3 regions of the Cellulomonas shaoxiangyii genome follow, and region 2 is predicted to be linked to each of the others. Evidence: riboswitches for the same ligand, from Rfam matches in the RefSeq annotation. Region 2 holds a riboswitch; each other region holds the start of a gene.
What was found. A riboswitch is a leader RNA that binds a small molecule or an ion and turns the genes downstream of it on or off. The one in region 2 is predicted to bind thiamine pyrophosphate.
Positions count from the first base shown of each region.

Region 1: another riboswitch for thiamine pyrophosphate. It lies ahead of E5225_RS15985 (thiamine ABC transporter substrate-binding protein); the one in region 2 lies ahead of E5225_RS01430 (MFS transporter).
Region 3: another riboswitch for thiamine pyrophosphate. It lies ahead of thiM (hydroxyethylthiazole kinase); the one in region 2 lies ahead of E5225_RS01430 (MFS transporter).

Region 1 covers NZ_CP039291.1:3,560,998-3,570,889, forward strand. The annotation lists gene E5225_RS15980 (ABC transporter permease) at 1-1,035, opposite strand, end outside; gene E5225_RS15985 (thiamine ABC transporter substrate-binding protein) at 1,055-2,140, opposite strand; TPP riboswitch at 2,214-2,332, opposite strand; gene E5225_RS15990 (DUF4235 domain-containing protein) at 2,468-2,722, shown strand; gene E5225_RS15995 (cytochrome d ubiquinol oxidase subunit II) at 2,768-3,781, opposite strand; gene E5225_RS16000 (cytochrome ubiquinol oxidase subunit I) at 3,778-5,172, opposite strand; gene E5225_RS16005 (SulP family inorganic anion transporter) at 5,279-6,811, opposite strand; gene mnhG (monovalent cation/H(+) antiporter subunit G) at 6,959-7,399, opposite strand; gene E5225_RS16015 (MrpF/PhaF family protein) at 7,425-7,874, opposite strand; gene E5225_RS16020 (Na+/H+ antiporter subunit E) at 7,871-8,455, opposite strand; gene E5225_RS16025 (Na+/H+ antiporter subunit D) at 8,452-9,892, opposite strand, start outside.
Region 2 covers NZ_CP039291.1:311,687-321,578, forward strand. The annotation lists gene E5225_RS01415 (glycosyltransferase family 2 protein) at 1-272, shown strand, start outside; gene E5225_RS01420 (hypothetical protein) at 196-2,688, opposite strand; gene pheA (prephenate dehydratase) at 2,827-3,783, shown strand; TPP riboswitch at 4,001-4,111, shown strand; gene E5225_RS01430 (MFS transporter) at 4,100-5,479, shown strand; gene E5225_RS01435 (diacylglycerol/lipid kinase family protein) at 5,544-6,689, opposite strand; gene serS (serine--tRNA ligase) at 6,796-8,106, shown strand; gene E5225_RS01445 (HAD family hydrolase) at 8,103-8,900, shown strand; gene E5225_RS01450 (ABC transporter substrate-binding protein) at 9,090-9,892, shown strand, end outside.
Region 3 covers NZ_CP039291.1:2,212,499-2,222,390, forward strand. The annotation lists gene argC (N-acetyl-gamma-glutamyl-phosphate reductase) at 1-893, opposite strand, end outside; gene E5225_RS10055 (quinone oxidoreductase family protein) at 984-1,967, shown strand; gene E5225_RS10060 (DsbA family oxidoreductase) at 1,964-2,734, shown strand; gene E5225_RS10065 (bifunctional hydroxymethylpyrimidine kinase/phosphomethylpyrimidine kinase) at 2,828-4,375, opposite strand; gene E5225_RS10070 (thiamine phosphate synthase) at 4,372-5,040, opposite strand; gene thiM (hydroxyethylthiazole kinase) at 5,037-5,927, opposite strand; TPP riboswitch at 5,918-6,016, opposite strand; gene E5225_RS10080 (ExeM/NucH family extracellular endonuclease) at 6,176-9,892, opposite strand, start outside.

The sequences.
Region 1 (9,892 bases), 660 kb from region 2:
CGCGTAGTTCGCGAGCCCCCAGCCGTCGGGCGTCCGCAGCGACCGGACAACGAGGTTGACGAGCGGCAGCGCGAGCAGCCCGAGCGCGGTGACCGCCGTGACGACGACCGCGACGCGGTCCAGCGGGTCGCGCAGGCGCACGGGGTGCGCGGCGTCGACCGGCTCGGTGAGGGCGAGCGCCCGCTCCGTCCGGGCCCGCGCCCGGCCCGCGAGCGCGAGGGCGGCGACCACGACGACGAGCTGCACGACCGACAGCACCGCGGCGGCGCGCAGGTCGAGGAACTGCGTCGTCTGCACCCAGATCTCGGTCTCCACGGTCCCGAACTGCCGCCCGCCGAGCACGAGCACCGTGCCGAACGCGGTCGCGCAGAACAGGAACGTCAGGGACGCGGCCGACGCGATCGCGGGTGCGAGCGCCGGCAGCGTCACGGTCCGGAACGCCCGCCACGGCGATGCGCCCAGGGAGCGCGCGGCCTGCTCGGCGCGCGGGTCGAGCCGCTCCCACAGCCCGCCGACGGTCCGCACGACCACGGCGTAGTTGAAGAACACGAGCGCGAGGACGATCGCCGTCCGCGTGCCGTCGAGCCCGAGCCCGCCGAGCAGCCCGCCCTCGACGAGCAGCGAGCGGAACGCGACACCCACCACGACCGTCGGCAGCACGAACGGCACGGTGACGAACGCCCGCAGCGCGCCGCGCCCGCGGAACGTGCACCGGTGCAGCAGGTACGCGCCCGGCACGCCGAGCAGCACCGCGCCGAGCGTGCCGAGCGTGGCCTGCGTCAGGGTCTGCCCGACGATCCGCCACGTGCGCGGGCGGGACAGCACGTCGGCGAACCCGCCGAGGTCGAGCGCGCCGTCGGTGACGAACCCGCGCCCGACGATCGCGGCGACCGGCCAGGCGAAGAACACGCCGAGGAACAGCAGCGGCACCGCGACCGCCGCGGCCCACGCCAGGACGCGCCCGAGCGGCACCCCGCCGACGCCCGGCCGGTGGGCCGGTGCGGCGGGGCGCGTGCGCCCGAGCGTCGTCGTCATCCTCGGTCCGTCCGGTCCGTCAGCCCACGACCGCGTCGGACCACTGCGTCAGCCACTCCTCGCGGTGCGCGTCGACGTCGGCCGCGGGCACCTCGAACGGCTGCTCGGCCAGCGGCGCCCACCGGGCCCACTCCGCGGGGAGCTCGACGGCGGTGCTCACCGGGTACACGTACATCGACCCCGGCAGGTCGGCCTGCACGTCGTCGGAGAGCAGGAAGTCGATGAGCTGCGCGGCACCCTCCGGGTTGTCCGCACCGGCCAGCACGCCGGCGTACTCGACCTGGCGGAAGCACGTGTCGAGCAGGGCGCGCGTCGTCGGCTCGGTGCCGCCGTCGGGCACGGTGAAGGGCGGCGACGACGCGTAGGACAGGACGACGGGCCGCGGCCCGTCGCCCCCGCCGGCGGTGAAGTCGGTGTAGTACGCCTCGCTCCAGCCGTCGGCGACGGCGAGCCCGTTCTCCCGCAGGCCCGTCCAGTAGTCGAGCCAGCCGTCCTCGCCGAACGCGCCGACGGTCGCGAGCAGGAAGGCCAGGCCCGGCGACGAGGTGACGGGGTCGGGCACGACGACGAGGTCGCGGTACGCCGGGTCGAGCAGGCTCTCGAGCGTCGACGGCTCGGGCACCCCGCGCTCGGCGAACCACGCGGTGTCGACGTTCATGCACACGTCGGAGTAGTCGACCGCCACCAGGGCGCCGTCGTCGTCCCCCTCGACCGCGTACGCCGCGGCGTCCTCGGCGGCCGGCGCCGTCACGTCGGCGGGCACGACGACCCCCTCGTCGAGCGCGCGCGTCGCGAACGTCGTGTCGAGGCCGTAGACGACGTCGCCGAGCGGTGCGTCCTTGGTGAGCACGAGCTGGTTGGCCAGCGCGCCGGAGTCGGCCTGCTGCACGACCTCGACGCTCAGGCCGGAGTCCTGCTCGAACTGCTCGAGCAGTCCCTCCGTGAGCGCGAAGGACTCGTGCGTGACGAGCGTGACGGTGTCGGCGCCGGCGCTCGGTCCGGCCGACGCGTCGTCGCCGCCGACGGCCGAGCAGGCGGTCAGCGCGAGGGCCGTGACGCCGGCGAGGGCGGCGCCGCGGGCACCGGTACGGGTGCGGGGGGTCATGTGGTCGTGTCCTCCGTCGTCGGCGGAGGGGTCCCCGCCGACGGGCGCACCCGCGGGCACGCACGACCGGCGGGGAAAGAGATGCCCGACTCCCTACGCCGGTATCAACCGGATCAGGTTCGAGGGTCTGCGGTGGTCCGCACTCTCAGCGTCCAGCCCGTGCGTGCGGCCGACGCTCCCCTGTCGTTCACGGCCGATCCTAGCCCTCCGCCGGACCGCCCGGACGCGCGTCCGGGACCGGCGCGCGGTCACCGGACTGCGGACCGGGCCGCACCCGGTTAGCGTCGTCCCCCTGGGCCGGACACGGCGCACGACCGAGGAGGACGCGTGGCAGAGAAGAACACGTCGATGGTGGCGAAGGTCGTCGGGATGGGCGTGACGCTCGGTGCCGCCTGGCTCGCGCACAAGCTGGTGGACACGGCGTGGGAGAAGGCGCGCGGGCACAAGCCGCCGTCGCCGGACTCGACCGACGAGGACGTGAACTTCTCCGAGGTCGTCGCGGCCGCCGTCATCTCGAGCGCCCTCGTCGCCCTCTCGCGCGTGCTGGCCACGCGCGGCACCGCCAAGCTCGTCGCCCGGTAGGCGCGTCGGCGTCGTCCGGCGTGGTCCGCGTCAGCGTGGTCCCCGTCAGGCGTGGTCCTCCCGCGCGGACCACTCCTGCGTCTGCGTGAGCCGGAACAGGTAGACGAGGGGCGGCGCGACCACCAGTGCCGCCAGGGCGGCCACGAGCACCAGCGCCCGCAGCGTCGCCGGTGCGCCCGCGGCCTCCGCGACGGTCAGCTGGTCGACGAGCAGCCACGGGTACTGCGCGACCGCCCACCCGCCGAGCACCGCCGCGACGGCGACGACGGCCGCCACGCGCGCGGTCGCGAACCGCCGCCGCAGCAGGAGCCACAGCGCGCCGAACCCCGCCACCATCGACAGCACCACGAGCGGGCCGGCGCGTCCGACGAGCCCCTCCGTGAGCGTCGGCGCGTCCGAGGAGATCGGGTACAGCGCGCCGAGGACCAGCGCTCCCGTGACCGCACCGACCACCAGGGCGCGGCGGCGGAGCCGCTCGGTGAGGGCGTCCCACCCCGCGCGCGCGGCGTCGGCGGTGAGGAAGGTCCCCGCGAGGAAGACGCTCGTGCTGACGGCGAGCACGCCGGCGATCAGGGGGGTCGGGGCCACCCACGACGCGACGAGGTCGCCGCGCCCGCCCGCGGGCACCCGCCCGGACGCGATCGCGCCCGCGACGGTGCCGAGGAAGAACGGCGCGATGAGCGAGGACGCGGCGAAGACCGCACCGAACAGGCGCGCCTGCGAGACGGTCGCGGAGTACTTCCGGAACGCGAAGCTCGCGCCGCGCAGCACGATCCCCAGCAGCGCCAGCAGCAGCGGGACGACGAGCGTGGTCATGACGGCGGTGAAGGCGCGCGGGAAGGCGGTCCACGCCATGACGAGCACGTAGATCAGCCAGACGTGGTTGGCCTCCCAGACGGGGCCGATGCTGTGGTCGATCAGCGTGCGCAGCCGCGCTCCGCGCTGCGCCCCGCCGGCGGTGAGGTCGTAGAAGCCGGCGCCGAAGTCCGCCCCGCCGAGCAGCGCGTACGCGACGACGCCCACGAGCAGCGCACCCGCGACCACGTCGGGCAGCGTCATCGCTCCTCCTCGCCCGCGTCGACGGACCGGCGCTGCGGGCCGTACGGGCTCGGCAGGTCCTCCTCGCCCTCGCGCCACCGGCGCGCCATCGACCTGAGCACCACGACGGCCCCGACCGTCAGGCCCGTGTACACGACGACGCTGCCCGTGAGCATCGACCACAGCCACGGGTTGTCGCCGGCGGCGTCGGCGGTCCGCAGCACGTCGTAGACCACCCACGGCTGACGGCCCACCTCCGTCGCGACCCAGCCGGCCTCGAGCGCGACCACGGCGAGCGGGCCGCACACGGCGGCGACGCGCAGGAACCACCGGCGCTGCGTGAGGTCGTGCCCGCGGCGCCGGGCCACCCAGAACAGCAGGACCAGCAGCACGAGCGCCGAGCCGATCCCGACCATCGTCTGGAACGCCCAGTGCGTCAGGTTCACGGGCGGCCGGTCCTCCACCGGGAACGTCTCCAGCCCGCGCACGGGTGCGGTGAGCGAGCCGCGCGCGATCAGGGACCCGAGCACGGGGATGTCGAGGGCACCGCGCACCTGACCGTCGACGAGCACGCCGCCGAGGCGCAGCGGGGCCGGGCTCTCCGTGGTGAGGGCGAGCTCGAACGCGGCGAGCTTCGCCGGCTGGCGGTCGCTCAGCCCGGCGCCCAGCACGTGCCCCACGACCGGCTGCAGGACGGCCGCCACGCTCGCGAAGACGAACGGGACGAGGAAGCCGAGCCGGTGCCGGGCGTCCCGCCGGCCCCGCAGCATGCCCACCGCGTAGACGCCCGAGACGGTGAACCCGACGACCATGAACGCCGCGACCCACATGTGCGCGAACTGCAGCACCGACAGGTCGTTGAACATCGCGGCCCACGGGTCGACGTCGGTGACCTCGCCGTCGACGACCCGGAAGCCCGCCGGCGCGTTCATCCAGGCGTTGACGGCGACCACGCAGAACGTGCCGACCACACCCGCCACCGCCATCGGCACGAGCATGAGCAGGTGCACCCGCGGCGGCAGCCGGCCCCACCCGTACAGGTAGATGCCGAGGAAGATCGCCTCGGTGAAGAACGCGAGCCCCTCGAGCGCGAACGGGAGCCCGAGCACGTCCCCGAACGGGCCCATCAGGCCGGGCCACAGCAGCCCCATCTCGAAGCTCAGCACCGTGCCCGACACCGCGCCGATCGCGAACAGGACGGCCGACACCGTGGCCCACCGGTGCGCGAGCGTCAGCGCGACCGCGTCGTCGCGGTGGACCCCGCGCCAGTGCAGGACCAGGATCATCGACGGGAAGGCGACCCCGAAGCAGGCCAGGACGATGTGCCACCCCAGCGACAGCGCCATCTGCTGGCGTGCCGGGAGCAGACCCGCGGGGTCCGTCGCCGCGAGGAGGACGTCCACCGTCTCCACCCGATCGAACCTACGCCGACGGCGCGGTGCGGCCACCGGCGGGGCGATCGGCGTCCGCACCGCGAGACGCGCGGGCGGTCACGCCACCCGCGCGCCCCCGACGGCCTCAGTGCCCGGCGCCCAGGCGGCCCGCGAGCCGGTCCAGGCGCGCGGCGCTGTCGGCGTTGACGCCGACGAACTCGACCTGGGTCCCGCGCGCGGCGTACCGCTGGCGGATCGCGTCGAGCGCCGCGACCGTCGAGGCGTCCCACACGTGCGCGCGCGACAGGTCGATGACGACGCGCGCCGGGTCGCCCGCGTAGTCGAACCGGTGCACGAGGTCGTTCGAGAACGCGAAGAACAGCGCGCCCTCCACGGCGTAGACGCGCTCGCCGTCGTCGTCGGACGCGTCGAGGCGCGTGACCGTCGTCAGGTGCGCGACCCGCCGTGCGAACAGCACGGTCGCCACGAGCACCCCCACGCCCACGCCGTACGCGAGGTTGTGCGTCGTGACGGTGACGACGACGGTCGCGAGCATCACGGCCGTCTCGGAGCGCGGCATGCGGCGCAGCGTGCGCAGGGAGTGCCAGTCGAACGTGCCGACCGACACCATCACCATGACGGCCACGAGTGCGGCCATCGGCATGATCGCGACCACGTCGCCGAGCCCCACGACGAGCAGGAGCAGGAACACACCGGCGAGGAACGTAGAGATGCGGGTGCGGGCCCGCGACTCCTTCACGTTGATCATCGTCTGGCCGATCATCGCGCAGCCGCCCATGCCGCCGAAGAACCCGGTGACGACGTTCGCCACGCCCTGCCCCCACGCCTCGCGGGTCTTGTCGGAGTGCGTGTCGGTCACCTCGTCGACGAGCTTGGCCGTCATGAGGGACTCGAGCAGGCCGACGACCGCCATCGCGAGCGCGTACGGGAAGACGATCCGCAGCGTCTCCAGGGTCAGCGGCACGTCGGGGACCAGCAGCGAGGGCAGGCTCTCGGGCAGCGCGCCCTCGTCGCCGACGGTCGGCACCGCGATGCCGACGCCGACGGTGAGCAGCGTGAGCGCGACGATCGCCACCAGCGGCGCGGGGACGACGGTCGTGAGCCGCGGCAGCAGCACCATGATCGCGATGCCCGCGAGGACCAGCGGGTACACCACCCACGGCACGTCGACGAGGTGCGGCAGCTGCGACGTGAAGATGAGGATCGCCAGCGCGTTGACGAACCCGACCATGACGGACCGCGGGATGAACCGCATGAGGCGTGCGACGCCGGCCAGCCCGAGCACCACCTGCAGCACGCCCGCCACCACCACGGCGGCGATCAGGTAGTCGACGCCGTGCTCGCGCACGACCGGTGCGACGACGAGCGCCACGGCGCCGGTCGCCGCCGAGATCATGGCGGGCCGCCCACCCACGACCGCGATCGTCACGGCCATCGTGAACGACGCGAACAGGCCGAGGCGCGGGTCGACGCCGGCGATGATCGAGAACGCGATCGCCTCGGGGATCAGCGCGAGCGCGACGACGAGCCCGGCCAGCACCTCGGTGCGCAGCCGCGCGGGCGAGCGCAGCGCGCTGCGGACCGACCACGCCGCGTCCGCCTCGGGGGCGCCCTCGACGGGGACGGGGACGGGCGCGGGGTCGGCGAGGTGGGCCACGCCGGGGTCGGTCGCGGGCGCACCGGCGGGCCCGGTCGCCGTGGTTCGCGGCGCACCGGGCTGGGACGTCGTGTCGCGGGGGGCGTCGGCGGGCACGCGGGATCCGTTCGTTCGGGAGGGCGGCGGTGGGGGGCGGACCGGCTGCGGTCAGCGCGGCGTCGCCGGGCCGTGCGGCCCGGTGTCGTCGGCGGTCGGCGGCTCGGCGGGGCCCAGCTCGTCGGCCGTGCGCGCGTCCGCGGCGTGCAGGTCGCGCGTGAGCTCGTCGACGACGAGCAGGTCGTGCCGCACCTTGCCGGTGCGGTAGCCGGCGCGGCCGACCATGTGCGCCGCGACGGGCGCGGTGAGCATCTGGAAGACCACGACGAGCACCAGCGCCCACACGGCCCCGCCCTCGCGCAGCCGCAGCGCGAGCCCGACGAGCACGAGGATCAGCCCGAGCGTCTGCGGCTTGGTGCCCGCGTGCATGCGCGAGAGCAGGTCGGGGAAGCGCAGCACGCCGACGCCCGCCGCGAACACGAAGAACGCGCCGCCCAGCAGGCAGACGACGGAGACGACGTCCGCCGCGAGCGCCCAGTGGTCCGCGGTCATCCGCGCCTCCCCTCGTCCGTGCGCGTCATCGGACCTCGCCCTTCGCGCCGCCGCCGTGGTGCTCGTCGTCCGGCTCGGCCTCGAGCGTCTCGACGCTGCTCTCCGGCACGTGCGGACGACGGCGGCGCTCCTCCTCCTCGACCTCCTGGCGGCGGCGCTCCGCCTCCTCGGCCGCGACCTCCTCGCGCGTGCGCACGCGGCCCTCGCCCTCGGGCTCCACCGACGCGAACCGCGCGATCGTCACCGACCCCACGAAGCCGACGAGCGAGAGGACGACCAGGACCGGCACGACGTCGGCGCGGCGCTGCACGGACGCGTACAGCGCGACCGCGGCGACCATCGCGGTCACGACGATGTCGAGCGCGACCGTCCGGTCGAGCATGGACGGGCCCTTCTCGGCCCGGACGATCGCGAGCCCCGCACCGATCGTCAGCAGGGCGGCGCAGACGTACACGGTCACGTCGATCGGGGTCATCGCGTCACCTCCGCGGCCCGGGACCGCCCGGCCCCGCCCAGCGCGAGCCCCGCGTCGGCGAGCTCGGCGTCGGACGCCAGCGCACGCAGGATCCGCTCCTCCTGGGCGAGCACCGCACGGCGGGCGGCCTCGACGCCACCGGACGTCCGGACGTCGAGCACGTGCACGTACAGCCGGCCCGTGAGCCGGTGCGCCTCGACGATGAGCGACCCCGGGACGAGCGAGACGAGCTCGCTGGTCAGGGTCAGGTACAGGTCGGAGTGGCTGCGCAGCTGCACGCAGATCACCGCGCCGCGGGGCGTGTGCCGCGGGCGCAGCGCGACGAGGCTCACCTCGAACGACGCCCGCACGAGGTCGAGCAGGAACCGGCCGACCAGCACGGCGAGCGCCCCGGGGCGCACGCGCCCGTGGAAGTCGATGGGCGTCATGCGCAGCCCGGCGGTGACGAGCACGCCCAGCAGCGCGCCGTTGACGAGGTTGCCGAGGCTGATCTCGCCCCACAGCAGCACCCAGACGACGGTCAGCCACAGGACGGTCGGCCACTGGTTGCGCAGGGACGCGCGGCGGGGGTGCAGGCTCACGGGTCCACCTCCACGGCCGCGTCGGACCCGGGCTCGTCGTCGGTCTCGGCGACGTCGGCGGACTCACCCGCGCCGCGCATGCCGTCGGGCAGGACGGCCTCGACGTACGGCGTGCGCTCGATGAGGGTCGCGGCGGCGCGCTCCGTGTAGGAGTACAGCGGACCGGCGAACACGGTGAGCGCGAGCCCGACCGCGACGAGCGCACCCGCGGGCACGGTCATCGACCGCGGGAGGGTCGCGCCGGGCAGCTCCTCGGGCGGGGTCTGCCAGAACGCCTTGTTCCACGCCTTGACCAGCGCGTACAGCGTGAGCAGCGACGTCACGACCGAGCCCACGACGAGCGCGTAGGCCAGCGGCGTCGCCGCCTCGACCCCCGCCTCGAGCAGCCCCACCTTGCCGAGGAAGCCCGACATCGGCGGGATGCCGGCCAGGTTCATCGCGGGCACGAAGAACAGCACGGCGAGCACGGGCGCGAGCTTCGCCAGCCCGCCGAGGCGGTCGAGCGACGTCGTCCCGCCGTACCGCTCGATGAGCCCGACGACGAGGAACAGCGCGGTCTGCACGGTGATGTGGTGGACGACGTAGTAGATCGCGGCGGTCCACCCGGTCTCGGTGCCGAGCGCGATGCCGAACACCATGTACCCGATGTGGCTCACGAGCGTGAACGACAGGAGACGTTTGACGTCGTCCTGGGCGACCGCACCGAGGATGCCGACCAGCATCGTCGCGAGCGCGAGCCACAGCAGGACGTCGTCGACCCGGCCCTCGGGGAACAGCAGGCTCTGCGTGCGGATGATCGCGTAGACGCCGACCTTGGTGAGCAGGCCGGCGAACACGGCCGTGACCGGGGCGGGCGCGGTCGGGTACGAGTCCGGCAGCCACGCGGACAGCGGGAAGACGGCGGCCTTGATGCCGAACGCGAGCAGCAGCAGCACCTGCAGCACGAGCCGGACGCCGGGGTCGATCTCGGGCAGCCGGATCGCGAGCTGGGCGAGGTTCAGCGTGCCGGTCGCGGCGTAGATGCCGCCGATCGCGACGAGGAACAGCAGCGACGACAGGATCGCGACGATCACGTACACCGTGCCCGCACGGATGCGCTCACCCGTGCCGCTGAGCGTGATGAGCACGTACGACGCGGCGAGCAGGATCTCGAAGCCGACGTAGATGTTGAACAGGTCGCCCGAGAGGAACGCGTTCGCGACGCCTGCCGTCAGCACCAGGTACGTCGGGTGGTAGATCGAGATGGGCGCGTGGTCCTCGCCGTCCTGCTGGCCCTGCGCCAGCGAGTACAGCAGGACGCACAGGGTGACGGCGGACGACACCGTCAGCATGAGCGCGGACAGCCGGTCCACGACGAGGTCGATGCCGACCGGGGCGGCCCAGCCGCCGACGTCGACGACCAGCGGGCCGGCGTCCGCCAGCACCAGCAGGCCCGCC
Region 2 (9,892 bases):
TCACGCGCGCGGCGTTCGAGGCGGCGACGCCGCTCGCCCGCGGGTGGGGCGTCGAGGTCGGCATGACCATCGACCTGCTGCGGCAGGGCTACCGCGTGCTCGAGGTGCCCTGCGACCTGCGGCACCGTCCGTCCGGCACGGACCTCAAGGGCCAGCTGCACCGGGCCGCGCAGTACCGCGACGTGCAGATCGCGGTCAACGCCCGCCGCGCGCGCTCGGCGGCGTCGTCGGTGCGTCGGACGCTGACGCCGGGGGAGCGCCCGGTCCGCTGACCGTCGGCCGGTCCGCGGCCGCACCGTCCCGCCCGGCCGCGTCGCCGTCCGCGTGGTCGCCGTGCGCGTGGGCGCCGTCGGTCGCGTCCGTCCCCGGCCCGGGGCCGACGCCCGGCGCGTCGTCCGCCGGGTGCGCGAGCCGCCACTGCGCGGCGGCCGCGACGAGGCACGGCACGGCGACGGCGATGCCCGTGGCCAGCACGACGATGCCCGAGTCGTTCATGAGGAACCCGATGGTCAGCGCGACGCCGCTGGCGGCGACGGCCGGGCGCAGCAGCGGGACGGCGCTCTGCAGCCCCGCGAGCGGCGAGCCCTCGCCCATGAGCGCGCCCCGCCGGGGTCGCGGCCCGGCGAGCACGAGCCACGTCAGGGCCACGCCGCCGATCGCGAGGACGAGGTAGCGCCACGACGCGAGCACGCGCAGGTTCACCGAGAGCTTGCGCCACACGACGTCCCACAGGCCGCCGTCGAGCACGGTGGCGAAGAACCGGCCCAGGTGCGTGCGGTCGGCGGGCGCGCGCAGCCAGTCGAGGAACGCGAAGCCCAGCACGAGCGCACCGCCCACCACGCCGACGAGCAGCACGACCTTCCAGGACACCCGCCGCCCGCTCACGGCGACGGCGAGCATCGCGAAGGCCACGAGGATCGCGACCGGCCCGCCGAAGTCGGCGCCCCACTGCGGCGCCCCGTCGACGACGGCGAGCACGAGCCCGAGCAGGACCACGAACGCGACCGCGGCGCGGCGGCGGCCCGCACGCAGGAGGGCGTCGGCGACGACGACGGCGACGAGCACACCGGCGGCCGTGATCAGGGCGAACGCCTGGTTGCTCATGCCGTAGAACCGGGCCGCCATGATGCGCTGCGCACCCATCGGCGCGTCGATCACCAGCGGCGAGCCGACGAGCGCGTCGACGACGAGCGTCACGACGGTCACGCCCGCGACCACGCCGGCCGGCCCGAGGACGTGCCGCCGCCACGGCCCCGCGAGCGCCGCCGCGGTGACCACCGCGATGATGCCGAGCAGCGTCCACCAGAACGCCGTGACCGGCCGATCCGAGCGCCACCAGGGCACGAGCCCGACGAGGAACGACGCGACGGGTGCCGCCCCCAGGGCGAGCGCGGCCACCTGCAGCACCCGCAGCGCGGGGCTCAGCGCGCGGCCGTCGGCCCGTCCCCGGCGCGTCAGCACCACGGCGGCGGCGAGGAACAACGCCGCCTGCGCGAGCACCAGCCGTGCCGAGAACGACCCCGACACGCGCGTGACGGCCGACGCCTCCTGCTGCGCGTCGAGCAGCGCCGCCACGCGGGCCCCGCCCGTCGCGGGCCCGGGGACGGGCCGGATCTCGGCCCCCGGCAGCGCGGGCGCGTCGTCGAGCAGCCCGAGCAGGGCCAGCAGCGTCGGCGTGACGTCCGTGGTCTGCACGACGCCCGCCTGCCGGGTCGACCCGGAGGTCAGCAGGCTCTCCCCGAAGGCCGGCTCGGTCTCGCGCGGGCCGACGGCGGCGGCGACCTGCAGCGCCACGCGCCCCGAGTCGGCCAGCGAGACGACGAGCACGGTCGCGTCGCGGCCGGCCAGCGCATCGAGCACGGCGCCGACCCGGGCGTCCACCGTCACGGCCTGCTGCGCGCGCGACGGCTCGACGATCGACTCGGACCCCGGCAGGTCGGACCCCTCGGGGGCGTCGCCGAGCGGCACCTCGTCCTCGTCCTCCTCGCCGGTGGCCGGGTTCCCTGACGGGTCGGCCGACGGCAGGCGCGGCGCGGTGCCGTAGCCGGGGTCGCGGATCTGGCCCGCGTCGACGACGAGCAGGTCGGCGCCGGCCGCGTCACGCACGAGGCGCCCGAGCGCGGTCGTCGACGTGGGGCTCCGCACGTGCTCGCCGACGGGTACGCCCCGCGGGTCGGCCAGCGCGATCGCCGCGCCCGGGCCGATGCCGACGGCCGTCGCGCCGGCCTCCGCGAGGATGCGTCCCAGCGTGCCGGGGCGGGCGCCGTAGGACTCGGCGTTCGCGGAGGCGAGGAAGTCGTCCCAGCCGGGGACGGTGCCGTCCTCGCCCGGCGCGCGCAGGCTGCGGCACGTGCGGTCGTCCACCGTGAGGTCGGCGGCGCGGGCACCGGCGGACACGGCGAGCCAGCCGTCGGCGGGGCACGAGCGCGTCGCCACGGAGCGCGCCGCCACGGCGCCGACCGACCCGTCGCGGGAGAGCTCCCAGAGCGCCGGCGTCGTCAACGAGCCGACGTCGTCCCAGCGCAGGCCCGTGACACCCACGAGCACGACGGGCCCGGGCACCGGCGTCTCCAGCGCGCTCGCGGCGGGTCCGGGTGCGGCCGCGGCCGGTGCGACGACGCCCACGCCGAGCACGGCCGTGAGCACGGCCAGCAGGACGGGGACGACGGCGCGCAGGGACCGGGGCACCGCCTCAGGGTACGTGCGCGGACTACGCTCGGCGGGGCCGCACGGGCGGCCACGGGCCGCGGTGCGCCCCGTCGCGGCGCCGGTCCGGCACCCGCGGCGGTCGGCGTGCCGAGCCCGCCGCGAGCAGCAGGAGGGTCGATGGGCGTGCCGCGCTACGCGTACCTCGGACCGGCCGGGACGTTCACCGAGGAGGCGCTGCGGCGGGTCGCGTCGCCGGACGAGGCCGAGTACCTGCCGCAGACCGACGTGGGGTCGGCCATCGCGGCGGTGCGCTCGGGCGCGGCGGACTACGCCGTCGTCGCGATCGAGTCGACCGTCGAGGGCGGCGTCACCGCGACGCTCGACGCGCTCGCCACGGGTGTGCCGCTCGTCGTGCTGCGCGAGGTGCTCGTACCGGTGCAGTTCACGCTCGTCGCCGCGCCGGGCACGCGCCTCGAGGACGTCGCGCGCGTCAGTGCGCACCCGCACGCGTGGGTGCAGTGCCGCCGCTGGGTCGCGGCGCACCTGCCCCGCGCCGTGCACGTGCCCGCGACCAGCAACACCGCGCCCGCGGCGCTGCTCGTCGAGGCGCTCGCCGCCGGTGACGCCGGCACGCTGCCGTTCGACGCCGCACTGGTGCCGCCGGGGGCGGTGGCCACCTACGGCCTCGCGCCGCTCGCGGACAGCGTGGCCGACAACGCGTCGGCCCTCACGCGCTTCGTCGTCGTCGGACCGCCGGGCGAGGTCCCGCCGCGTACCGGCGCCGACAAGACGAGCCTCGTCGTGCACCTGCCCGACAACGAGGCCGGTGCGCTGCTCGCGATGCTCGAGCAGTTCGCCGTGCGGGGGGTGAACCTGTCCCGCATCGAGTCCCGCCCGATCGGCGACGCGCTCGGCCGCTACTCCTTCTCCATCGACGCCGAGGGCCACATCACCGACGAGCGCATGGGCGAGGCGATCATGGGCCTGCACCGGCGCTGCCCCTACGTGCGCTTCCTCGGCTCCTACCCCCGGGCCGACGCCGTCGCGCCGACCGTGCACGTGGGCACCGCCGACGCGGACTTCGTCGAGGCACGGGCGTGGCTGGCCCGCCTCCGCGCGGGCGACGCCTCCTGACACCGGCCCCGCCGCCCCGCCCCGCGACCTCGCTCGCCGCCCCCGCCCCGCCCCCGCCCCACGTTCGCCGTGAAGGCAACCTGGTGACCGGTGCGACGCCCGAGACCGCGCGCGAGGTTGCCCTCGCGGTGGCGGTGGCGGTCGCGGTGGCGGTGGCGGTCGCGGTCGCGGTGGCGTGGACGCGTCCGTGCGTCCGCCGGGGGCGTCGCTAGCATCGCCGCGACCACACGGGAGCCCGCACCAGCGGGCTGAGAGGACGGCTGACGGGCCGTCGACCGTTCGCACCTGTCCGGATCATGCCGGCGTAGGGAGTGCCATGCCTGACGTGCGTCCCGTCCTGCCCACCCCCGGTGCCGAGGCACCGTCCGACGGCGCCCGGCCGCCCCGCCGCGGCCCCGACCACCCCACCCGAGCGGCCGCCGACCCCGCCCGCGCGGCCGTGCGCGGCGGCGTGCTCGGCAACTACGTCGACCAGTTCGACATCTTCCTGCCCGTCCTGGCGCTGGCTCCCGTGGCCGCAGAGCTCTACGGCACGCGGGCAGTCGTCACCTACGCGGGCCTGGTGTTCGTCGCGACGCTCGTCGGGCGTCCGCTCGGGGCGGCGGTCCTCGGCTCGCTGGCCGACCGGGTCGGACGGGCGGTCGTCGCGCGGGCCAGCATGCTCGGCCTGGCGGTGACGACGCTGCTCATCGCGGCGCTGCCGGTGGCGGCGATGACGCACGAGGCGGTGCTGCTCGCGGTCGTCGTGCTGCGGTTCGTCAGCGGCGTGCTGATCGGCGGCGGGTACACCTCGGCGGTGCCGCTCGCGATCGAGTGGACGGCGCCGCGCCGGCGCGGGCTCGTCAGCGGGGTCGTCATGGCGATGTCGCCCGCGGCCAACGCGACGATCGCCGCGCTCGTGCTCGTGCTGCTGGGCACGCTGGGACCGGACGGGTACGCGGCGTGGGGGTGGCGCGTGCCGTTCGTCGTGGGCGCGGCCCTCGCGTTCGTCGCGGTCGGGCACTTCCGCCGGCACGTGCGGGACACGCCGGAGCGCGCGGCGGCCGCGCCGGCCGGGCGTCCCCTGACGACCGTGCTGGTCGGCGCGGAGCGGCACCGCCTGTGGCGGCTCATGGTGCTCATGACGGGCCTGTGGCTCTTCACCAACCTGGCCGTCGCGGTGGTGACGTCCCAGCTGGGGGTCGTCGCGGGGCTCGACGGCGCCGCCGTCACGCGCACCATGCTCGTCGCGACGGCCGTGTCGGCGGCGGCGATGGTCGCGAGCGGGCACGCCTCGACCCGCGCGGGCCGGCGGCGGTACCTGACCGCGTTCGGCGCGGCCGCGGCCGTGCTCGCACCGGCGAGCTACCTCGCCGGGTTCGCAGGCCCCGCGTCGCCGGCGGCGCTCGTCGCGCTCGTCACCGTGCTGCAGGTCGTCACGGTGTCGGCGTACGGGCCGATCGGCGCGTACCTGGCCGAGCGCTTCCCGCCCGCGGTCCGCTCGAGCGGGTACGGCACGGCCTACAGCCTGTCGATCGTGCTGCCGGCCCTGTACCCGTTCTGGCTGCCGCCGCTGCAGCGGGCGTTCGGCGACGTCGCCCCCGTGGCGGCCCTGCTCGCGGTGGCGGGCGTGCTCGTCGCGGTGGGCGCGGCCACGTCGCCGGGGGAGGCGATGACCGAGGGGCCGGCGGCGCCGGCGACGCCCGCCGGCGCGTGACGAGCCCGGCGCCCCGGCCCGCGGGCCGGGTGCCGGTCGTCGGCGAGGACCGGTGCCGCAGCCGTCAGGCGGGGACGCGGACGACGAGCGCCTGGCGGTCCACGCGCGCCTCGATCTCCGTGGCGCGGCCCACGACGTCGCCGTCGACCTGCACGGCCTCGGGCCCGCCGGCGCCGAGGCGCACCTTCTTGGCGCGGACGTGGTCGATGCGCCCGATCTTCGCCGGCAGGTCGTTGCGCACGCCGACGCCCTGCAGCACGACCTCGCCGAACAGCTGCGCCCAGCCGGCGATCCCGCCGCGCGTGTCGATCATCGCCACGTCGAGCTCGCCGTCGTCGATCACGGCGTCGGGCAGGAGCGTGATGCCGCCGGGCAGCTTGCCGCAGTTGCCGATGAGCAGGCTGCGCACCCGGATGGTCGACGTGGGCTCGTCGTCGAGCTTCAGGCGCAGCCGCAGCCGGCGGCCGTTGAGGTGGCGTGCGCCGGAGACGAAGTACGCCATCCAGCCGACCTTGGCCTTGAGGTCCTCGTCGGTGTCGGCGACCATCTGCGCGTCGAACCCGAGCCCGGCGATGACGAGGAAGACGTGGTCGCGCGGCTGGTCGGTGTCGGCGGGCATGTCGTCCGCCGCCTCGGCGATGTCGTCGTCCATCTGCGACTCCCACTTCGTGACCCGCAGCCAGCCGACGTCGATCGGCTTGTCCTGGCCGTCCAGCGCGACGGCCATCGCGGCGATCGGGTCGTTCAGCGGGATGTCGAGGTTGCGGGCGAGCAGGTTGCCCGTGCCGAGGGGCATCAGGCCCATCGGCACGCCCGTGCCGGCGAGCGCCTCGGCCACCGCGCGGACCGTGCCGTCGCCGCCGACCGCGATGACGACGTCGGCGCCTCCCTCCAGGGCGGTGCGCGTCTGGCCGACGCCCGGGTCCTCGACCGTGGTCTCGAGCCACAGGGGCTCGGGCAGGTAGCGCTCGGAGGCGGCCTTGTAGACGGCGGCACGCAGCTCGGGCACGTCGGGCTTCGACGGGTTGGCGACGAAGGCGACGAGGCGACCCTCGCGCGGCGCCACCGGCGCCTGCTCCTCCGCCTCGGCCCGCGCGACGTCGGCGTCGGCGCGCTGGCGGCGCTGCTGCGCGAACACGACGCCGGCCAGCGCGAGCGCCAGCACGGCAAGCACGGCGGCGACGACCGAGACCCACTCCACCCAGGACATGGCGCGAACGTACCGGCACGCCCGGGGTCCGGCGATCCGGACGGCGCATCGGCCCGGCACGTCTGCCGGACGCGGCGGTGTCGCCGACGGTCGGTAGTGTCGTCGGGTGATCGATCTGCGGCTCCTGCGGGAGGACCCCGATGTCGTGCGCGCGAGCCAGGTGGCGCGCGGTGAGGACCCGCACCTCGTCGACGAGGTGCTCGACGCCGACGCCTGGCGCCGCTCCGCCCTGACGGAGTTCGAGACGCTGCGCGCCGAGCAGAAGGCGCAGGGCAAGAAGGTCGCGCAGGCGTCCGGTGACGAGAAGCAGGCGCTCCTCGCGCACACCAAGCAGCTCGCCGAGCGGGTCAAGGCCCTGCAGGCGGACGCCGCCGCGGCGGAGGAGCGCGCCACCGAGCTCGCGCGCCGCATCGGCAACGTGGTCGAGGAGGGCGTGCCCGCCGGCGGTGAGGACGACTACACCGTGCTCGAGCACGTGGGCACGCCGCGCGACCTGGCGGCCGAGTACGGGCCCGACTTCGTCGTCCGGGACCACCTCGACCTCGGCGAGGGGCTCGCTGCCATCGACACGGAGCGCGGGGCGAAGGTGTCGGGCGCACGGTTCTACTTCCTCACGGGGATCGGCGCGCGCCTCGAGCTCGCGCTGCTGACCGCCGCGACCGACCTGGCGCTGCGCAACGGGTTCACGCCGATGATCACGCCGACGCTGGTCAAGCCCGAGATCATGGCGGGCACGGGGTTCCTCGGCGCGCACGCCGACGAGATCTACCGGCTCGAGGCGGACGACCTGTACCTCGTCGGCACGAGCGAGGTCGCCCTCGCGGGCTACCACAAGGACGAGATCCTCGACCTGGGCGACGGCCCCCTGCGGTACGCCGGCTGGAGCGCGTGCTACCGGCGCGAGGCCGGCTCGTACGGCAAGGACACCCGCGGCATCATCCGCGTGCACCAGTTCCACAAGGTCGAGGCGTTCGTGTGGACCCGCCCCGAGGACGCCGCGGACGAGCACCGCCGGATCCTCGCGTGGGAGAAGGAGATGCTCGCGCTCGTCGACCTGCCGTACCGCGTCATCGACACGGCCGCGGGCGACCTCGGCTCGAGCGCCGCCCGCAAGTTCGACTGCGAGGCGTGGCTGCCCAGCCAGCAGCGCTGGATGGAGGTCACGTCGACGTCCAACTGCACGACGTACCAGGCGCGCCGCCTGGGCGTGCGTGAGCGCACCGAGGACGGCATGCGCACGGTGGCCACCCTCAACGGCACGCTCGCCACGACGCGCTGGATCGTCGCGATCCTCGAGAACCACCAGCAGGCCGACGGGTCGGTCCGGGTGCCCGAGGGTCTGCGCCCGTACCTGGGCGGCCTCGAGGTGCTGGAGCCCGTCGCGGCGCAGGGGGCGGGTCGGGGGGCCGCCCGATGAGCCGCACCCGCCTGGTCGCCCTCGACGTCGACGGCACGCTCATGAGCTACGACGGCGTCATCTCCGCGGACGTGCGGGCGGCCGTGGCCGACCTCGTCGCCGCGGGCGTGCACGTCGTCGTCGCCACGGGCCGGTCGATGCACTCGGCCGTGGACGTCGCCCTCGACCTCGGCCTCACGCGGGGCTGGGCGGTGTGCTCCAACGGCGCGGTCACGGCCCGCCTCGACCCCGACGCCCCGGGCGGGCACACCGTCGCGCACGCCGTCACGTTCGACCCCGCGCCGGCGCTGCGGGCCATCGCGCTGGAGATCCCCGACGCGCTGTTCGCCGTCGAGAACCTCGGCGTGGGCTTCCTCGTCACCCGGGAGTTCCCGCCGGGCGAGCTGACGGGCGCGCACCGCGTCGTCGGGTTCGACGAGCTCGTCGCGCGGCCCGCGACCCGCGTCGTCGTCCGCAACCCCGCCGGCACGCCGGAGGAGTTCCACGAGCTGGTGCAGCGCGTCGGCCTGCACGAGGTGTCGTACGCCGTCGGGTGGAGCGCGTGGCTCGACCTCACGCCGGGCGGCGTGACCAAGGCGAGCGCGCTCGAGGAGGTGCGGCGCGAGCTGGGCGTCGAGCCGTTCGAGACGCTCGCGGTCGGCGACGGGGAGAACGACGTCGAGATGCTGCGGTGGGCGGCGTGCGGCGTCGCGATGGGCCACGCGCTCGAGCACGTGCGGCTCGCGGCCGACGAGGTCACGGGCACGATCGAGGACGACGGCGCAGTCGCGGTCCTGCGGCGCGTCCTGGCCTGACCTGCGGCGACGCGCACGCCGCGGCCCTCGGGGGTTCCCGCGCACCGTCGCGCCCAACGTTCCCACCGTGACCTGATCGTGACCGGTTCGTCTGTGTTTCGCCCTTGCACGGCTTGCTGAAACGGACTTGTCTCGGTGCAGGCCGGGCCGACGACGGTCCGCCAACGACCACGAGGACGTGGAGGTCCCATGAAGCGGATCCAGAGGAGGCGCGGGCTCACGCTCGCCGCATCGGTCGCCGGGCTCGGGCTCGTGCTCACGGCGTGCTCGGGCGGTGACAGCGGCGACGGGGGCGACGGCGGGACGACCGGGGGCGCCGGGGAGGCGGCCGTCGACTGCTCCGAGTTCGAGGAGTACGGCGACCTCGAGGGCACCACCGTCACGGTGTACACCTCGATCGTCGACCCCGAGGCGGAGCAGCAGCGCGACTCGTACGCCCCGTTCGAGCAGTGCACGGGCGCGACCATCGAGTACGAGGGCTCGCGCGAGTTCGAGGCGCAGCTGCCCGTCCGGCTCGAGGCCGGCAACCCGCCCGACATCGCGTACATCCCGCAGCCCGGCTTCCTCGCCTCGCTCGTGGCGGAGTACCCCGACGTCGTGCAGGCGGCACCGGAGGCCGTGGTCGACAACGCGAACGAGTACTACTCCGAGGAGTGGGTGAACTACGGCACCGTCGACGGGACGCTGTACGCGACGCCGCTCGGCGCGAACGTGAAGTCGTTCGTCTGGTACTCGCCCGCCCTGTTCGAGGAGAACGGGTACGAGATCCCCGCCACGTGGCAGGACCTGCTCGACCTCACCGACCAGATCGTCGAGGACAACCCCGACGCCAAGCCGTGGTGCGCGGGCATCGAGTCCGGCGACGCCACCGGCTGGCCGGCCACCGACTGGCTCGAGGACGTCGTGCTCCGCACGGCCGGGCCTGACGTGTACGACCAGTGGGTCAACCACGAGATCCCGTTCGACGACCCGCAGATCGTCGCGGCGCTCGA
Region 3 (9,892 bases), 1.9 Mb from region 2:
GCGCCGGCCGTCGCGGCCGTCGTGGGCCAGCGGCCGTCGGGCAGGACGCGCACGAACGGCTCGTCGGCGTAGGCGGCCCGCCACACGGCGCGCAGCTCGTCGTCGGACACGTCGACCCCGGGTGCCAGGCGCGCCGTGGCGGTCGCGAGGATCCCGCGCGACGTCGGGACGAGGACCGGCGTGAAGGACGTGCGCACCTCGGCCGCGCCGGCGCTGCGCAGGTTCTGCGCGATCTCGGGGACGTGGCGGTGCGTGCCGCCGACGGCGTACGGCACGGCGGAGCCGAGCGCCTCGGACGCGAGCAGGTGCGGCTTGAGCGACTTCCCCGCGCCCGAGTAGCCGACCGCGAGCACGGTGACGAGGTCGGTGGTGTCGAGCAGACCGGCCGCGACGCCCGGCTGCAGGGCCAGGGTGACGGCGGTGACGTTGCAGCCCGGCACGGCGATGCGACGCGCGCCGGCGAGCCGCTCGCGCTGGCGGCCGACCGTCTCGGCGACGACGAGCTCGGGCAGCCCGTACGTCCACGTGCCGGCGTGCGGGCTGCCGTAGTAGGCCTCCCAGTCGGCCGCGTCGACGAGGCGGTGGTCGGCGCCGAGGTCGACCACGACGGGGTCCTCCCCGAGCGCCTCGAGCTCGGCGGCGACGGCGCCGCTGGCGCCGTGCGGCAGCGCCAGGACGACGACGTCGTGGCCGGCGAGCACCTGCGCGCTCGTCGGCTCGAGCACCCGGTCGGCGAGGTCGACCAGGTGCGGGTGGTGGTCACCGAGCGAGGTGCCCGCGTTGCTGTGCGCCGTGAGCGCGCCGATGCGTGCCTGCGGGTGGTCGAGCAGGAGGCGCAGGATCTCGCCACCCGCGTACCCGCTGGCGCCGGCGACCGCGACGGAGAAGCTCATGTGCATGACTATACATTCGGGTGCAGATCGATACCAACGAGAATCGGCACCCGGCGGAACACCGCAGCGGCCGCGACGGTTGTGCCGGCCATGCGTGCTGTCGTCGCCACCCGCGCGGGCGGGCCCGAGGTCCTCGACGTCGTCGACCGCCCGGAACCGGTACCCCGGCCGGACGAGGTGCTCGTCCGGGTCGCCGCCGCGGGGGTCAACTTCATCGACACCTACCTTCGTACCGGGACCTACCCGACGCACTACCCGCACGTCGTCGGCTCCGAGGGGGCCGGTGAGGTCGTGGCCGTCGGTGCGGACGTGACGACGCTCGCGCCCGGCGACCGCGTCGCGTGGGCCGACGCCCCGGGCTCGTACGCGGAGCTCGTCGCCGTGCCGGAGCGGTCGGCGCTCGTCGTGCCGCCCGGGCTGGACGACCGCGCCGCCGCCGCGCTGCCCCTGCAGGGCATGACGGCGCACTACCTCACGGCGTCGACGTTCCCTCTCGAGCACGGTCACGACGTGCTGCTGCACGCGGCCGCCGGCGGCGTCGGCCTGCTGCTCACGCAGCTCGCGGCCGCGCGGGGCGCGCACGTGCTCGCGACCGTCGGCTCCGCGGAGAAGGAGACGCTCGCGCGCGCCGCGGGGGCGGCCGACGTCATCCGCTACCGCGAGCTGTCGGACCTCACCGCCGAGCTCCCCGCGCTCGTGCGCGACCGCACCGGGGGGCGCGGCGTGCACGTCGTCTACGACTCGGTCGGCAAGGACACGTTCGAGGCGTCGCTCGCCTCGCTGCGCACGCGCGGCACGCTCGTGCTGTTCGGCGGGTCGTCCGGCCAGGTGCCGCCGTTCGACCTGCAGCGCCTCAACGCCGGCGGCTCGCTGTTCGTCACCCGGCCGACGCTCGGCCACCACACCGCGACCCGTGACGAGCTCGAGTGGCGCTGGCGCGAGGTCGCCGACCCGGCCGCGGCCGGCGCGCTGGACGTCCGCGTCGGCGCCACGTTCCCCCTGGCCGACGCGGCCGACGCCCACCGCGCCCTCGAGGGGCGCGCGACCACCGGAAAGGTGCTGCTGCTCCCGTGACCACCCCCTCGGTCTCCACCACCCCGTTCACGCCCCTGGCCGCCCCGCCGCGCACCATCCGCGTCGAGGTGTGGTCCGACGTCGCGTGCCCGTGGTGCTTCATCGGCAAGCGCCGGTTCGCCGCCGCGCTCGAGCGCTTCGAGCACCGCGCGCACGTCGACGTCGTGTGGCGCTCGTACCAGCTGTCCCCCGAGACCCCCGCCGGCCCGGGCCGGCCCGAGGTCGAGGCGCTGGCGCGCATGAAGGGGCTCGACCCGGCGCAGGTGCGCCAGATGTTCGCGCAGGTGACCGCCGTCGCGGCGGGCGACGGGCTGCGGTACGACTTCGACCGGACGCTCGCCTTCAACACGTTCGACGCGCACCGGCTGCTGCACCTGGCGGCGCGCGCCGGCGGTGCACCGCTGGCCGACGCGACGATGGAGGCGCTGTTCTCCGCGCACTTCGAGCAGGGCGCCGACCTGGGTGCCGACGGGGCGCTCGTGTCGCTCGCGGCGCGGGTCGGGTTCGCCGACCACGGCTGGGACGAGGACCGCGTCGCCGCGGCCCTGGCGGGCGACGACGAGGCGGCGGCCGTGCGGGCCGACATCGACGAGGCACGGGCCCTCGGCGTCACCGGCGTGCCGTTCTTCGTGGTCGACCGGAAGTACGCCGTGTCCGGTGCGCAGCCGGCTGAGGTGCTTGCGCAGCTGCTCGACGCCGGGTGGCGCGAGGCGAACCCGCTGACCACGCTCGCGAGCGGCGACGCCTGCACCGACGCGACCTGCTGACCCGATCCGCGCGGCCCCGCGGTCGCGGCACCGCCACCGCCGCGCTACCGCGGTGCCGGCGGCCCCGCCCCCTGAGGGGCCGCCGGCACCGGATCAGGGGGCGGCGCGCCCGGCGGCCGCGAGCGCGGCCGGACCGCGCGGCGCCGGCGCTGCGGCGTCGACCTGGTCGAAGAACGCCACCTCGTGCTCGCAGGACCGCACGAACGCCGCGAGCATCCGTGCGCGCGTCGCCGCGCCCACCTCGCGGGCCGCCTCGTCCGTCAGGCGGCGCGCCTCGTCCGCCGCCGCGGCGAACCCCGGGTCGCCGTACGTGCCGATCCAGTCCCCGTACGGGTGCGCGCCCAGGTCGCCGGCGCGCGCGAGGACGCGCGCCCCGATGTCGGCGTACAGCCAGTAGCAGGGCAGCACCGCCGCGGTCAGCTCGGCGTACGAACCGCGGGCGCCGACCGCCAGCAGGTGGTCCGTGTACCCCGTGGTGACGGCCGACGCCGGACCGCCCCACGCGCGCCCCGCCCGGTCGAGCCGGTCGCGGTGCAGCTCCGCCTCGACGTCGAGGCACCGGCTCGCACCGCGCGCCCAGAACGCCTGCGCCGCACCGTCCGGCGCGAGCTCGCTCGCGCGGGCCAGCACGCGCGAGTACGCCGCGAGGTAGAGCGCGTCCTGGTGGAGGTACGCCTCGAAGGCGTCGGTGCGGAGGGTGCCGTCCGCGAGCGCCCGGACGAACGGCAGGTCGTCGCACGCCGCGCGCACGTCCGCGACGGCGTCCCACGCCTCGTCGCCGAAGGGCGGGGCGCCGAGCGTCGCCGCGTGGTGCAGGTGGTCGACGGGCCCGCGTCCCGACCCGACGGCGAGCGCCTCCCCCGCGGCGATCGCGCCCGTGAGCCACGCCTTCGCCTCACGCACCGCGGTGACCCAGTCGGGGCGGCGGGGGCGCAGCGCGGCGACCGCGGCGGACAACGAGCAGCCCGTGCCGTGCGTGGCGGTCGTGGCGACGCGGACGGCGTCGAGCTCGACGACGGTCGTCGCGTCGACGACCGCGTCCGGGCTCGCGTCGCCGTCGAGGTGACCCCCCTTGAGCAGCACCGTCACGGCCGACGCCCGCGCGAGGCGGCGCGCCTGGTCGACGGCGGCGCGCCACGTGCGGGCGGCCGGCTCACCGAGCAGGACGCCGAGCTCGGGCAGGTTGGGGGTGACGAGGTCCGCGTGGGCGACGAGGCGGCGCACGGCCTCCTCGGCGTCGCGGTCGAGCAGGCGGTCGCCGCTGGTGGCCACCATGACCGGGTCGAGGACGACGACCGGCGGACGGGTGCGCGCGAGCCAGGCGGCCACCTCGTCGGCGACCGCCCGGGTGCCGAGCATGCCGATCTTCACGGCGTCGACCGTGACGTCGTCCGACACGGCGTCGAGCTGGGCGCGCAGGAACGCGACGTCGGGCACGTGCACGGCACGGACGCCGTGCGTGTTCTGCGCGACGAGCGCCGTCACCACGGCCATCCCGTACGCGCCGTGCGCGGCGAAGGACTTGAGGTCGGCGTGGATGCCCGCACCGCCCGTCGGGTCGGTGCCGGCGACGGACAGCACGCGGACGCGCGCCGGCCGGACGCGAGCCGGCGACGCCGTGGGGCCCGGCACGGCGCTCACCGCGTCACCGCCGGCGCCTCGGCGCGGGCCCACGCGGCGACGAGCGCGGCCGCCGCACCTCCGGGGTCCGGCGCCGAGCACACGGCCCCCACCACGGCGAGCGCGTGCGCCCCGGCGGCCCGCACCGCGGGTGCGTCGTCCGCCGTCAGCCCGCCGATCGCGACGACCGGCAGCGTCGTCGCGTCGACCACCGCCCGGACGCCCGCGGCGCCGAGCGCCGGACCGGCCTCCGGCTTGGTGGCCGTGAGTCGCACCGGCCCGCTGCCGACGTAGTCGGCGCCACCCGCGGCGCGCAGCAGCGCGGGGCGTCCGGCGGTGACCCCGACGACGGCGTCGGGCCCGAGCAGCGCCCGGGCGTCGGCGACCTCGAGGTCGTCCTGACCGACGTGCACGCCGTCGACCCGCGCACCGCGGGTGCGCGCCGCGAGCGCGACGTCCACGCGGTCGTCGACGAGCAGCACGGCGGGCGGCGCGTCGTGCAGCGCCTGCGCCACGGCGACCGTGAGCGCGACCTGGTCGCGCACGCCGGCGCCCTTCGCGCGCACCTGCACGGTCCCGATCCCGGCGCGCACGGCCGCGACCGCGACGTCGGCGGGCGCGTGCCCGGCGGCGACGCACACGTCCGCGTCGAGGACGAGGTAGACCCCGCGGGGCAGCCGGCTCACGCGAGCACCGCCACGTGTGCCGCGCGGCCCACGTGCGCCGCGAGGTCGTCGCTCGTGAGCGCGTGCAGCTCGTCGAGGAGCGCCGCGGGGAACGAGCCGGGGCCGCGGGCGACCTGGGCGGCGCGCTCGGCGGCGAGCCCGAGCGCCGTGGTGGCGCCGACGCCCGCGGTCAGCGGGTCGGTCACCGCGGCGAACGCCGCGACGAGCCCGCCGAGCGCGCAGCCGGCGCCGGTGATGGTGGTCAGCAGCGGGTCCCCGACGGCGAGCCGCACGTGCGTGCGGCCGTCCGTGACGAGGTCGACCGGTCCGGACACCGCGACGGCACCCCCCGTCCACCGCGCGACCGCGTCGGCGGCGTCGGCGGCCGCGTCGACGTCGTCGCCGGCGTCGACACCGCGTCCGGCCGCGGCCAGGCCCGCGAGCGCGAGCACCTCGCTCGCGTTGCCCCGCACCACGGCCGGCCGCTCGGCCAGGAGGCGTCCCGCGAGGCGGGTGCGCACGGACAGCACTCCCACGGCGACCGGGTCGAGCACCCACGGCGTGCCGGCACCGGACGCGACCGCGACGGTCGGCTCGACGGCCGCGCGCTGGTCCGGGCCGAGCGTGCCGAGGTTGACGAGCAGGGCGCCGGCGAGCCCGGCGAGCTCCTCGGCCTCCCCGGGCGCGGACGCCATCGCGGGTGACGCCCCGATCGCGAGCAGCGCGTTGGCGACGAGGTTGGTCGTCACCTCGTTCGTGAGGCACTGGACGAGCGGGGTGCGGGCGCGCAGGTCGTCCAGGGCGTGGGCTGCGGACGCGGCGAAGGGATGGGCCGCGGAGGCGGCGAAGGGGTGGGCGGTGGAGGCGGCGAGGGAACCGGGTGGGGTGGGGACGGCAGGCGTCGTCATCGCGACATCCCTTCGCTCGTGCTAACGAGATCAGGTTCGACGGGTGTGATCTCAGCCCTGCCTGGTGCAGGGCACCCCGTGTCGCCGGCCACCGTAGCGCAACGGTGCCCGTACCCGGACGTAACGGACCACCACGCGGACCGTGACGGGTCCACGCGGACGGCGGGTGCGCGGGCGGGACGACGACGGGGGCGGACCCGGCTGGGTCCGCCCCCGTCCCGTACAGCCCTGCGGCGTGCGGCTGCGCCTCAGCGGCGCACCGTCACCGTCCGGCTTGTGCTGCCCGCGACGTTCGCGGCGTCGGCGGGCACGAACACCGCGGTGAGGCGGTGCGTGCCGCGGCCCAGGTCGCGCGGCAGCGTGCCGATCGCGACGCCGAGCACGACGTCGGCCTCGGCCACCACGCGGTCACCCTCGCGCAGCTCGACCGTGCCGGCGGGCAGCCGGAGCGTGTCGAGCCGGACCGTGGCCACCCACGGGGACGGCAGGAACGAGAACGGCGAGGAGACGACGTCCAGCGTCGTGCTGCTGCGCGCCTTCTCGACCGTGACGGTCACCGGCTCCGACTGCGAGCCGGCGACCGCGTCCGTGCCCGCGTACCGCGCGACGACGTCGTACGTGCCCGCGGGCGTCCCCGCGGGCAGCGTGAGCCGCGCCTGGCCGCCGCGCAGGGCCGCCGTGCCGAGCACGGTCTCCCCCGCGACGAACTCGACGTCGCCCGTGACGGGCGCGTCGGCCGTCACGCGTGCCGTTAGCACGACCCGCCGCGCCAGGCCGCCGTACACCTGGCTGTCGGGGCGCGCCGTGAGCGTCGTCGTGGACGACGGCACGCCCGCCTCGACGACGAGCGGCAGCGTCACCGTGGTGCCGCTGGGCTGCGCGACGAGCGTGAGCGTCCGGGTCCCCGGCGTGGTGCCCGCGGGCACGGTGACCGTCACCGTCCCGGCCGCGTCGGGGCCCTCCCCCCGGGTGAGCGTCGCCGTGCCGAGCGCGACGTCGTCCAGGCGCACGTCGAGCGACGTGTTGTCCGGCGCGCCGAGGCTCGTGAGGTTGAGCCCGGTCACGGGGAAGGTCAGCTCCGCGCCCGCCTCGACGGGGCCGAGCTCCGGCACGCCGACCGCCCGCTCGCGGAAGTCCGGCGTGAGCCCCGGGTTCGCCTGCAGGTACGCGATCCACGCGTCCCGGTCGACGAGACCGGAGTCCGCCGCCCGGGCGCCGTCCTGGAACACGCGGAAGTTGTCGCCGCCCTGCGCGAGGAAGGAGAACGTGCCGATGCGGTACTCGGCGGCCGGGTCGACCGGCACGCCGTCGACCGTCACGGACGTGATGCGGTCGCCCTGCGGCCGCGACGCGTCGTAGGTGTACGCGACGTTGTCCGAGAGGCCCAGCTGGAGGTACGGGCGGCTCGGCACCGTGCCGTCCGCGGCGGTCTGCCACTGCTGCTCGAGCATCGTGCGGACCTGCGCACCCGTCAGCGTCGTCGTCCAGAGGTTGTTGACGAACGGGAGCACCGCGTTGGCCTCGGCGTACGTGACCGTGCCGTCGGGTGCGTGGAACAGCTCGTTGCGCAGCCCGCCCGGGTTGACCACGCCGATCTGCGCGCCGCCGCGCTCGGGGGCGTCGAGCGTGTCGAGCAGGGCGTCGGCGACCAGGTTACCGAGCGTCGACTCGCGGCTGCGGTCGTCCCGGCCCGTGCCGGGCAGCGGTCCCGGGCCGACGTACCGGCCGTCGACGAAGGTGCCGCCGGTGTAGGCCGTCGTGATGTCCGCCGTCACCGAGCCGACGGGCTGGTTGCCGACCTCCGCCGCGTGGGCGAGCGCCGCCGCGACGATGGCCTGCACCGCCGCGACCCGCGGGTACGCGGCGACGAGCTCGGCGTCGGCCGTGGTCGTGCGCGGGACGTTCTCCGCGGTGGACGCCGTCACCTCGCCGCTCTCGCGGTCGTAGGTCAGGACGACCTTGCCGAGGAGCTCGCCGTACGAGCCGGTCTGCAGCACCGGGCGCGTGCCGTCCTCGCCGGGCACGGGTGCCTGCCACGCGTACTGCTTGTGCGTGTGGCCGGTGAAGATCGCGTCCACCGCGGCGGACGTCTCCGTGACGATGTCGGCGAAGGCGCCGCCGGCGGCCACCTCCTCCTCCAGCGTCGCGCCGTCGGGCGCGCCCGCGCCGGCGCCCTCGTGGTACTCGGCCACCAGCACGTCGGCCTCGCCGTTCGCCTCGTCGCCGTCGGTGAGCCGGACCGCGACGCGGTTGACGGCCTCCACCGGGTCCCCGAAGTCGAGCGACGCGACGCCGTCCGGCCGCACGAGCGTCGGAGTCTCCTGCGTGACCGCGCCGATGACGCCGACCGTCACGCCGGCCATCTCGAGCAGCGCGTACTCGTCGAGGGCGGGCGTCGTGGTGCCCGCCTCGTAGACGTTCGCCCCCAGGTACGGGAACCGGGCGTTCGTGCCGCCGGCGAGCACGCGGTCGACGAGGTCGTCGTAGCCGCCGTCGAACTCGTGGTTGCCCACGGCCGACGCACGCAGCTCGAGCGCGTTCAGCACGTCGATCGTCGGCTGGTCCCGCTGTACCGACGACGCGAACAGCGACGCGCCGATGTTGTCGCCGGCGGACAGGAACGCGGCCGCGCCGCCCGCGGCCTCCGCCGCGGCGCGCTGCTGCTCGATCGTGCCCGCCACCTTGACGGTGTTGGCGTCGATGCGCCCGTGGAAGTCGTTGACGTTGAGGAACGTCAGGTCGACCGGGCCGGTGTTCGCGTCGCCGGCCGTCAGCCCGACCGTCACGGGGTCGTGGTCGGAGGACCGGTACGGGCCGGGGTCGTGGTACGTCGTGCCGTGGTAGCCGTAGCGGCTGTACTCGAGCGCGATCGACTCGCCCGCGTTGATCTCCCACACGTCGGCGCCGGTCGCGCGGCCGGCGGCCGCCTCGTTGAGCAGCACGTGGTCGAGGGAGCCGGACAGGCCCTGGAACGAGTAGCTCCACTGCCCCGGCGCGAGCGCGTCCACGGCGTCGACGTAGCCGGCGTCGTACAGGACGTGCAGCGGGTCCTCCTGCGTGTAGGCGTTGAAGTCGCCGACGAGTGCGACCGCCTCGGCGTCGCCCTGCACGGTCGGCACCCAGTCGCGCAGCGCGGTGGCCTGGCGCACGCGCGACTCGTTCGACGCGCCCTGCCCGTCGCCCGCGTCCGCGTCGCCGGGCCACGGGCCGGCCGAGCCCTTCGACTTGAAGTGGTTGACCACCACGAGGAACGGCTCGCCGCCGCCGACGGGCGCGAAGGCCTGCGCGATCGGCTCGCGCGCGTTCTGGAACGCCTCGCCGTCGTCGCTCTGGTCCCCCAGCGCACGGGAGGCGCCCGTCGGCTCGACGGCCGCGGGCTGGTAGATCAGCGCGTTGGTGATGACGTCCTGACCGGAGGCATCCGGCAGCTCGGCGGACGAGGGGACGAAGGCCCAGCGCTCCTCGCCTGCGGCCGCGTTGAGCGCGGCCACGAGCGCCGCCGACGCCTCGTCCGGCACGCCGTCGACGCGCGCCGAGTTCTCGATCTCCATGAGGCCCACCACGTCGGCGTCCAGGCCGTTGATCGCGGCGACGATCTTCTCCTGCTGGCGCGCGAGGTCGTCCGGGTCCCAGGCGCCGCGCTGGTCGCAGCCCTCCGCGACGGTGACGGGCTCACCCGACGGCGTCGTGTACGCCTCGCACGACGCGCCCTGCGCACCGAGCGTCGTGAAGTAGTTGAGGACGTTGAACGACGCGACCGACAGGTCCCCGCCGACGTCCTCGGGAGCGGCCGTGCGGTCGTCCTCGAACGTCGCGGGGACGGTCGCGCCGGCCGCGAGCGGGGCCGTCGGGTTCAGCTTCCAGGTGTCGTTCCGGTAGTCCACGACCACCGGCTCGACGACCTGCACGGCCGCACCCACGCGCACCGGGTTCTCGGTCGAGACGTACGGGGGCGTGAGGCCGCC